2 regions of the Rhizobium phaseoli genome follow, and region 2 is predicted to be linked to the other one. Evidence: predicted binding sites of a transcription regulator. Region 2 holds the regulator's gene; the other holds the start of a gene.
What was found. The regulator LexA, encoded in region 2, represses DNA repair genes until DNA is damaged. The targets are predictions, from matches to a motif close to TGTTCNNNNTGTGTTCNG.

Region 1 (4,417 bases), 1.1 Mb from region 2:
GTCGGCCGGACGATCGTGCCTGACGACCGGGACGCAATCGCCGCGCAGGTCAAGGCCTGGACCGAACGGGACGACATCGATGTCGTCATAACCTCAGGCGGCACCGGCTTTACCGGCCGAGATGTGACGCCCGAGGCGCTGGAACCCTTGTTCGAAAAGCGCATGGACGGCTTTTCCGCCGTCTTTCACCGCATTTCCTACGACAAGATCGGCACGGCGACGATCCAGTCGCGCGCCACGGCAGGTGTCGCCAACGCCACCTTCATCTTCGCTCTGCCGGGCTCGCCCGGCGCCTGCCGCGATGCCTGGGACGGCATCCTGAAAGCGCAGCTCGACTACCGCAGCACGCCGTGCAACTTCGTCGAGATCATGCCGCGTCTCGACGAGCATCTGAAACGCGGCGCGAAGAAATAGAATTTCGCCAGAAGCCAATCCGAACGATCACGACACTCTTTAGGTCGCAAGGCCGGGCAGAGACGGCATCGTTTCCCAGCTGTCACCCGACAGCAGGATGCAGCTTACACCGTGAACATCCGTGACGATGAGCGTCCAGGTGCCGCTTTCGGCGGCATAGACCTCGAGGATGGCGTTCTCGTTGACCAGCCCGACCGCCGTCAGCTTCTCAGCAAAATTCGTATCCAGGTATTTGACGACGTCGGATCGGCCTGCGCAACTGAGCATCGCCTGCGATGCTGCCGAATGCGGATGCGCGATCATCAACATCGCCGACATGACGGCCACGAGACCGTACAGCATATGGCGGATCATGACGCACCTCCTTTCGCCGGAAACCCGGCAGAAGAGGAGATTTTCGCCGACCTGTTCTGCCGTCCACCGGCATTCCATGGCCATCCGTTGCGAAGCGCGGCGCTTCGGCGGCGCCATGCACGAATTATAGCGCGAAATCTGATCGGGCGCCATTTTTTGCGCGATGTGGGAAGGACCGCCGAAGCGCGCTCACGACAAATCGGCCCCTCATCCGGCTGCCGCCACCTTCTCCCCGTGAACGGGGCGAAGGAACCATTCCGCAAGCTCTCCGTCCCTCTCCTACTTATCGTATGGCACGTTCCCTCTCCCCGTTTTACGGGGGTCCGAAGGACGGATCGAGACCCGTGGCTCGACCGCGGCAAGGGTCAGGTGATGGGCCGTTTTTTCGGCGCCAAGTAGACATGCGCGCTCAAGCCCAGAGCAAGATGGAGAGCGAAATCACTCACCGCGCAGCGCGCGCCACCCAGGAAGGAATGAGTTCGCTGGCCAGTTTGCGCAGCTTCTGGCCTTTGGCGAATGCGGCGAGCGGCATGCCGCTTCTGGCAGCGGCCAGCGCTTGGCTTTTCGGCATCAGCAGGCCAAGTTCCAGCGGCGGGGTGGCGCGGCCGATGCGCTCGAAAAACGGGCGCCGGTAACCGCGCGAGGCGGTGAAGCGCGCCGGCAGCTTGTTGAGAGCGATATATTCGGCAATCTCGTCGATCCAGCCCGCCTGCGGGCGTGCACCGGGCTCGACGAAAAGCAGCCAGTCGCCGCGGGCGGAACCGATGATATCCTTGATATCCCACTGCGAATGAAACCGGCAGCCGGCCGCGTCGGCGACCCGCGACGTGCCGTCGCGCGAGCCGTGATCGAGCACGACCACATCGCCGACGAGCCCCTCCACCGCGCCTGCCACCAAGACCGACAGGGTCTGGGCCAGCTCGGATTCCTGATCCTGACACTCGAGAACAACCGTCAACATCGCCTACTCATAATGCGCCGCACAAATTTTTGCCAGCGGCGTTTTCCGCATTTTGTTCTTGCATTGTTCTCCATTTGCCGATAGGAATTTAATCATCAAAACGGGCGGAGGCGTCGCTTCCCGCCGCGGGAGAATCCGATGAGAGAGCAGTCCCTGGCAGGGCAGGCCGCATTCGCGCCTGCCAATACGGCAGATATTGCCGATGCGATGATCGCGTCCTCCGGGCTGCGGGTCGAGGGCGATCGGCGGCGCGGGCGCGGCGCGGGATTGAACCCGACCGGCCGCTTCGAGGCGCTGCAGCGGGAGACCTTTGACGACGGCTGGCAGACGCTGGAAGAGCTGCCGCCGTTCAAGACCGAGGTGCAGATCGAAAGGCCGCGCACGGCCATCACCCGCAACGAATCGCCCGACGTCGCCTTCGACCGCTCGATCAATCCCTATCGCGGCTGCGAGCATGGCTGCATCTATTGTTTCGCCCGGCCGACACATGCCTATATGGGGCTTTCGGCGGGGCTCGATTTCGAGACGAAGCTGTTTGCCAAGCCGGATGCGGCAAAGCTGCTGGAGCGGGAACTCGCCAAGCCGGGCTACAAGGTGCGGGCGATCGCCATCGGCACCAATACCGACCCCTATCAGCCGGTCGAGAAGGAATGGCGCATCATGCGCGGCATTCTCGAGGTTTTGAACAAGGCGAACCATCCGGTCTCGATCGTCACCAAGTCGGCGATGATCCTGCGGGATCTCGACATTTTGCAGGAGATGGCGGCAAAGAACCTGGTGCGCGTCGGCATCTCCGTGACCACGCTCGACCGCAAGCTTGCCCGGACGATGGAGCCGCGCGCCGCCACGCCGCCGCGTCGGCTGGAGACCATTCACACGCTGTCGGAAGCGGGGATCCAAACGGCTGTGATGGTTGCCCCGCTGATCCCGGCGCTGAACGATCACGAGCTGGAGCGTATCCTCGAATCGGCCAAGGCGGCCGGCGCCGTCGAGGCGAGCTATGTCATCCTCAGGCTGCCGCTCGAGGTGAGCCCGCTCTTCCGCGACTGGTTGCTGCAGCATTATCCCGATCGCTACCGGCATGTGATGTCGCTGGTGCGCTCGATGCGCGGCGGCAAGGATTACGATGCAGAATTCGGCAAGCGCATGAAGGGCGCCGGTCCCTATGCGTGGCAGATCGCCCGCCGCTTCGAAATGGCAGCTCGACGCTTCGGCTTGACGCGACGCGGCCTGCCGCTGCGCGACGATCTGTTCGTGCCGCCGGATGGCAGCGGCGTGCAGCTGTCGCTGCTCTGATTTAGAAAATTTGCGCATCGGTCCTCGGGAAACCGCCCGGTTTTCGAGCCCCGAGCGCAATCCCCGCGGATGGCCCTGACCGCCACCATCCGCCGGACCGTCCCCGGCCCGCCGCCCTGATCCGGGGACTTGCGGGAAATCGGGTTGGCGTGCGAGGTTCAGCCGCATGAAACCTCGCACGTCACCCGATTCTCCCCTGCTGTTCGACACGGCTCCGCTCGTGCCGGATTTCCGCCTGGAGCTCAAAGCCCGAAAGGCCGGCCACTGGCCCGTCGCAGGGGCCGACGAGGCCGGCCGCGGGCCGCTTGCCGGGCCGGTCGTCGCCGCCGCCGTCATCCTCGATCCGAAGCGCATCCCCGAGGGCCTCAACGATTCGAAGCAGCTTTCGGCGCAGCGGCGCGAGGAATTGTTCGTGCAGATTCTCGCGACCGCGACCGTCTCGATCGCCTCTTCCAGCTCGACGCGCATCGATGAGACGGATATCCGCAAGGCAAGCCTCGACGCCATGCGCCGCGCCATCTGCAGTCTTGCCGTTCCGGCAAGCTACGTGTTGACAGACGGCCTCGACGTGCCGCCCGGCCTCGATTGCCCCGGGCAGGCCGTGGTCAAGGGCGACGCCCGTTCGGTCTCGATCGCCGCCGCCTCGATTGTCGCCAAGGTGACACGCGACCGGATGATGGCGCGCGCCCACAATGTCTTTCCGGATTATGGCTTCGCCGCGCATGCCGGCTACGGCACCGCGCAGCACCGCGCCGGCATCGAGAAACACGGCCCCTGCTCCCTGCACCGAATGAGTTTCCGGCCGTTGCGCAAGAGCGAGGACGGGCCCGAGATGGATGAGTTGATCCCGGAATAGGCCTGCTCAACCGGCACGAGCCTGCGGCTGTCCGTTCCACACCCGATGGCGCCCCTCACCCTAGCCCGACCGGGGTCGAGTCACTCGCCTCGACCCGTCCTTCGGACCCCCGTAAACGGGGCGAGGGGACGTGCCTCGCGAGAGGCGGAAGAGGGACCGAGAGCTTGCCGCATATTCCCTTCGCCCCGCAAGCGGGGGTCCGAAGGACGGGTCGAGACCCGTGGCTCGACCCCGGTCGGTGCCGGCAGGCGGATGAGGGGCTGGCGATGATCTGCTCGGCCGGATTTCGCATGATCCGTGAATTCCGCCCGCATGGAAACAACGCGACGAACGAGGTCGTCAACAACAAAAAAGGCCGGGACATGCCCGGCCTTTTCCTCATTCCATTCGATACCGCTCAGTTGAGCCGCGTCTTGACCTGGCTGACGGCATTGCCGAACAGTTCGGACTGGACCTTGGCGTCGGCCTGCTTGGCGAGCACCGTTTCGGCGGCGGCGATCGCCAGATCGACGGCGGCGGAACGGACCGCTTTCATC
Region 2 (4,417 bases):
TGTCGGCCGGCATTTTCTTCGTCGGCTTCCGGATGCTGCTCAGCCTCTTTCCTGGTGTCGCTCAAGCCTATCCGACAAAGAAGATCGCCGCCGCGGGCGCGCTCATCGCCGTCACGGCCTACTTCCTGATCTCGGGATTCGGCGTCTCGGCCGAACGCGCCTTCATCATGATGGCGATCATGCTGATTGCCGTCTTCTTCGATCGGCCGTCGATCAGCCTGCGCAATGTCGTTCTCTCGGCGCTGGTCATCATCGCCATTTCACCCTCCGAGGTCTTGGGGCCAAGCTTTCAGATGTCCTTTGCCGCGACTTTGGCGCTGGTATCGGGTTATCAGCTATGGAAGGACCGGCGCATCCGGGAAAACCCGTTGCTGAAGCTGCCGCTCCTGCGGCCGGTTGCGGCGGTCGCCGGTTTCTTCGGCGGCGTCTTCCTGACTTCGCTGATCGGCGGATTTTCGACGGCGCTGTTTTCGATCGAGCATTTTCATCGACTGACCGCTTATGGTCTGCCGGCAAATCTTGCGACGATGCCGATCATCTCTTTCATCGTCATGCCGGCCGGGCTGCTGGCCATGTTGCTCATGCCGTTCGGTCTGGACGCTCCGCTCTGGACGGTGGTCGGCTTCGGCCTCGATCTGGTGATCGCGGTTGCCAAGACGGTGTCCGGCTGGGGCGGTGATATCGGCTTCGGCCGCTTGCCCGGCTGGTATTTCGTCGTGGCCGTGGCAGGCTTTCTGCTGCTGACGCTGCTTCGCACCCGGTTACGCCACGCCGGCACATCGATCCTCGCCGTTGCGACGCTCATCCTGCTCATTCTGCCGGGATCCCCGCCGCCGGATCTGGTGATTTCCGAGGATGGTGGTCTCGTAGGGCTCGTCGCGGCGACGGCAATGGCTTCAAACCGCGAAAACCCGCCGGACTTCATCTTTGACCAGTGGCAGAGAGCGCTGGTCCTGCCGACGCATCACCCGCCGAAAATGCTGGATGGCCCTGCCATCCCGCCGCAGGGCGAGGACCGCCGCGTCAAGCTTTCGCGCGATCAGCAGAATGAAGCGAGGACGGCAATGGTGGCCGCCGCAGCCGGCGGTGAGGCAAATCGGTTTTCCTGCGTCAAGAAAGCCTGGTGTATCGCCAGGCTCGGCAATGGCCATGTCGTCGCGGTCATCGACAATGCCGCCTATCTCGGCCCGGCCTGCGACGCCGGCGAGATCGTTGTGACCTCCGTGCGCCTGCGTTTCGACCGTTGCCGATCGGGTGCGACCCTCTTCACCGGCGAGACGCTGCGCAGGACCGGTTCCGTCGAATTGCGTTTTGTGCAGACGGGACACGAGATTGCAACCGCATTCGACGCCTTATCACGTCCATGGATGCGCCATCGCGCCTATGATTGGCGCAAGGACAGTTTTACCGAAGCCGCCCCGTCTGCTGTCAGTGATAACGGCGAATGAGGCCGACCAACTTGCCCTGCACCTTGACTCGGTCGGGTCCGAAAATGCGGGTCTCGTAAGCCGGGTTGGCGGCTTCGAGGGCAATCGAGGCACCCTTGCGGCGAAAGCGCTTCAGCGTCGCTTCCTCGTCGTCGACGAGGGCAACGACGATATCGCCGGGACTTGCGGTACTGCCGTTGCGGATGATCACTGTGTCGCCGTCGAAGATACCGGCGTCAATCATCGAATCGCCCTTGACCTCCAGCGCGTAATGCTCGCCCGAGCCGAGCATATCTGCAGGGACGACGATGTCGTGCGTATTGTTCTGGATTGCCGAGATCGGAACACCGGCGGCAATCCTGCCCATGACCGGCACGGAGACGGAGTTGCCGTTGTCGGCAATCGGCTTTGCGGCAGCGGGGGCGGCGACCGCCGGGGGCTTGCCGAGGCTGCCTTCGATGACGCTCGGCGAAAAACCGCGGCGCGGCTGAAGACTGGGGCTATAGGCTTCCGGCAGCTTGATCACCTCCAGCGCCCGGGCCCGGTTCGGTAGGCGGCGAATGAAACCGCGTTCCTCGAGCGCCGTGATCAGACGATGGATGCCGGATTTCGAGGCGAGATCCAGGGCATCCTTCATCTCGTCGAAAGAGGGGGGAACGCCCGATTCCTTCATGCGCTCATGAATGAATAGGAGAAGCTCCTGTTGTTTGCGCGTGAGCATCGACGTCAGACCCCGTGATTGAAACAAATCCAGAACAGACACTATATGTTCCATATGTGTTCCGCAAGTAGCTAAATTTCCGTAAAACTTCGCACCAACTCGTTGAGATTTTTATTTTCATTCGCCGGATTGGCACACATGTCTTGCATTGGGGGGAGTGCTGTCGCACATCTCTTGACGTGTCAGGAGGGATATCATGAGCGCACATTCCGCTAAGCCGCATCCGCTGGATCACGTCGTACTCCCGGTCGTCGATATCGAGCTGGCGCGCGAAAGGCTAGGCAAACTCGGCTTCACCGTCGCCGCCGATGCGCGTCATCCCTTCGGAACGGAGAATGCCTGCGTCTTCTTCGCAGACAAGACCTATATCGAGCCGCTCGGGGTGGCGAGCGTCGAGGAGAGCGAGACAGCGGCCCGCCAGGGCAATGTCTTCATCGCCCGCAATCGCGCCTTCCGCTTCCGCTGCGGCGAGGAGGGACTTTCGGCGCTGGCCTTTCTCACCGAGGATGCCGGCCTCGATCATCGGCGATTCGTCGGCAGCGGCGCGAGTGCCGGCGAGATGTTGCAGTTCAGCAGGCCGCTGCGGATGCCGGACGGTTCGGAAAGCGTCGGCAGCTTCAAACTGGCCTTCTCAGGAGATCTGCGCGCTCCCGACTTCTTTCTCTTTACCTGTCAGCGCATCAATGCCTTCCCCGCCGATCGCGCCGCGCTGGAGACACATGCCAATGGCGTGACTGGCATTGCCGAAATCGCGGTTTGTACGCCGGACCCGGCGGCATTTTCCGCCTTCGTTGGTCTTGCGGTCGGGCAAACGGCAGTAGAGAAAACCGGTTTCGGCGTGGAGATCGCGGCCTCGAATGCCAAGATCAGCCTGATGACGCCGGAAGGGCTGGAGGCTTATTTCGAGCTTGTCGTTTCCGCTGCCGATCGTGGCCTGCGCGGTCAGGCAATCCTTTTCAACGTCGCCGATCTTGCCGTGACAGAAGCGCATTTGGCTGCTAACGGAGTGACATACACACGCAAGAACAATCGCATTCTGGTGAAGCCCACGCCCGGGCAGGGCGCGCTTTTTGCCTTCGAGGAACCACGATGAGCACTGATACCAATTCCGAGGTCAAGATCGGCGAAGGCGAAGGCCAGGTCACCTTTTCCAATACCGGCCGCCTGTCGCTGATTGCCGGCCCCTGCCAGATGGAGAGCCGCGATCACGCCTTCATGGTCGCCGGCACGCTGAAGGAGCTCTGCGCAAAACTCGGCATCGGCCTCGTTTATAAGAGTTCTTTCGACAAGGCGAACCGCACCTCGCTCTCGGCCGAGCGCGGCATCGGGCTTGAAAAGGGCATGGAGGTCTTCGCCGACCTGAAGAAGGAATTCGGCTTTCCCGTCCTGACCGACGTCCACACGGCCGAGCAATGCGCCGAGGTGGCTGAGGTGATCGACGTTCTGCAGATCCCCGCCTTCCTCTGCCGCCAGACGGATCTTCTGATCGCCGCCGCCAAGACCGGCCGCGTCGTCAACGTCAAGAAGGGCCAGTTCCTCGCCCCCTGGGATATGAAGAACGTCCTGAAGAAGCTCAATGCCAGCGGCAATGCCAACGTGCTGCTGTGCGAGCGCGGCGCCTCCTTCGGCTACAATACGCTGGTTTCCGACATGCGCTCGCTGCCGATCATGGCGGCGATGGGCGCGCCGGTCATTTTCGATGCGACCCATTCCGTCGCCCAGCCCGGCGGGCAGGGCGAATCCTCGGGCGGTCAGCGCGAATTCGTAGAGACGCTGGCGCGCGCAGCCGTGGCGACGGGTATTGCCGGCGTCTTCCTCGAAACCCACCAGGACCCAGACAACGCACCGTCCGACGGCCCGAACATGGTCTATCTCAAAGACATGCCGCGGCTGCTTGAGAAATTGCTTGCATTTGACGCGGTCGCCAAGGCCTGACGTTCAACAGGTTGACATGATCGTCGTTTAGGCCACGTCGGGACGCCGGTTCGAAGGCTGGAAATTGCGGCATTGTAATTTGCACGCCTTCGATTATGACAGGCTTCGAACGATTGATCACCCACCGAGCAGGAAGAACCCATGACTGCAATCACCGATATCATCGCCCGCGAGATTCTCGATAGCCGTGGCAACCCCACCGTCGAAGTCGATGTCTATCTCGAAGACGGCAGCATGGGCCGCGCGGCCGTTCCCTCGGGCGCTTCGACCGGCGCTCATGAGGCGGTCGAGCTGCGCGACGGCGGCAAGCGCTACCTTGGCAAGGGCGTCGAGA

Region 1: a site for LexA is predicted at 1,783-1,800, ahead of AMC88_RS04630 (PA0069 family radical SAM protein). Genes of this name have one in related genera too.

The regions. Positions count from the first base shown of each region.
Region 1 covers NZ_CP013532.1:959,841-964,257, reverse strand. Annotated here, with positions in the region: gene moaB (molybdenum cofactor biosynthesis protein B) at 1-414, shown strand, start outside; gene AMC88_RS04640 (hypothetical protein) at 454-768, opposite strand; gene AMC88_RS04635 (glycosyltransferase family protein) at 1,211-1,729, opposite strand; gene AMC88_RS04630 (PA0069 family radical SAM protein) at 1,868-3,025, shown strand; gene AMC88_RS04625 (ribonuclease HII) at 3,192-3,881, shown strand; gene AMC88_RS04620 (F0F1 ATP synthase subunit B) at 4,279-4,417, opposite strand, start outside.
Region 2 covers NZ_CP013532.1:2,049,302-2,053,718, forward strand. Annotated here, with positions in the region: gene AMC88_RS10055 (ComEC/Rec2 family competence protein) at 1-1,448, shown strand, start outside; gene lexA (transcriptional repressor LexA) at 1,429-2,148, opposite strand; gene AMC88_RS10065 (VOC family protein) at 2,345-3,241, shown strand; gene kdsA (3-deoxy-8-phosphooctulonate synthase) at 3,238-4,083, shown strand; gene eno (phosphopyruvate hydratase) at 4,225-4,417, shown strand, end outside.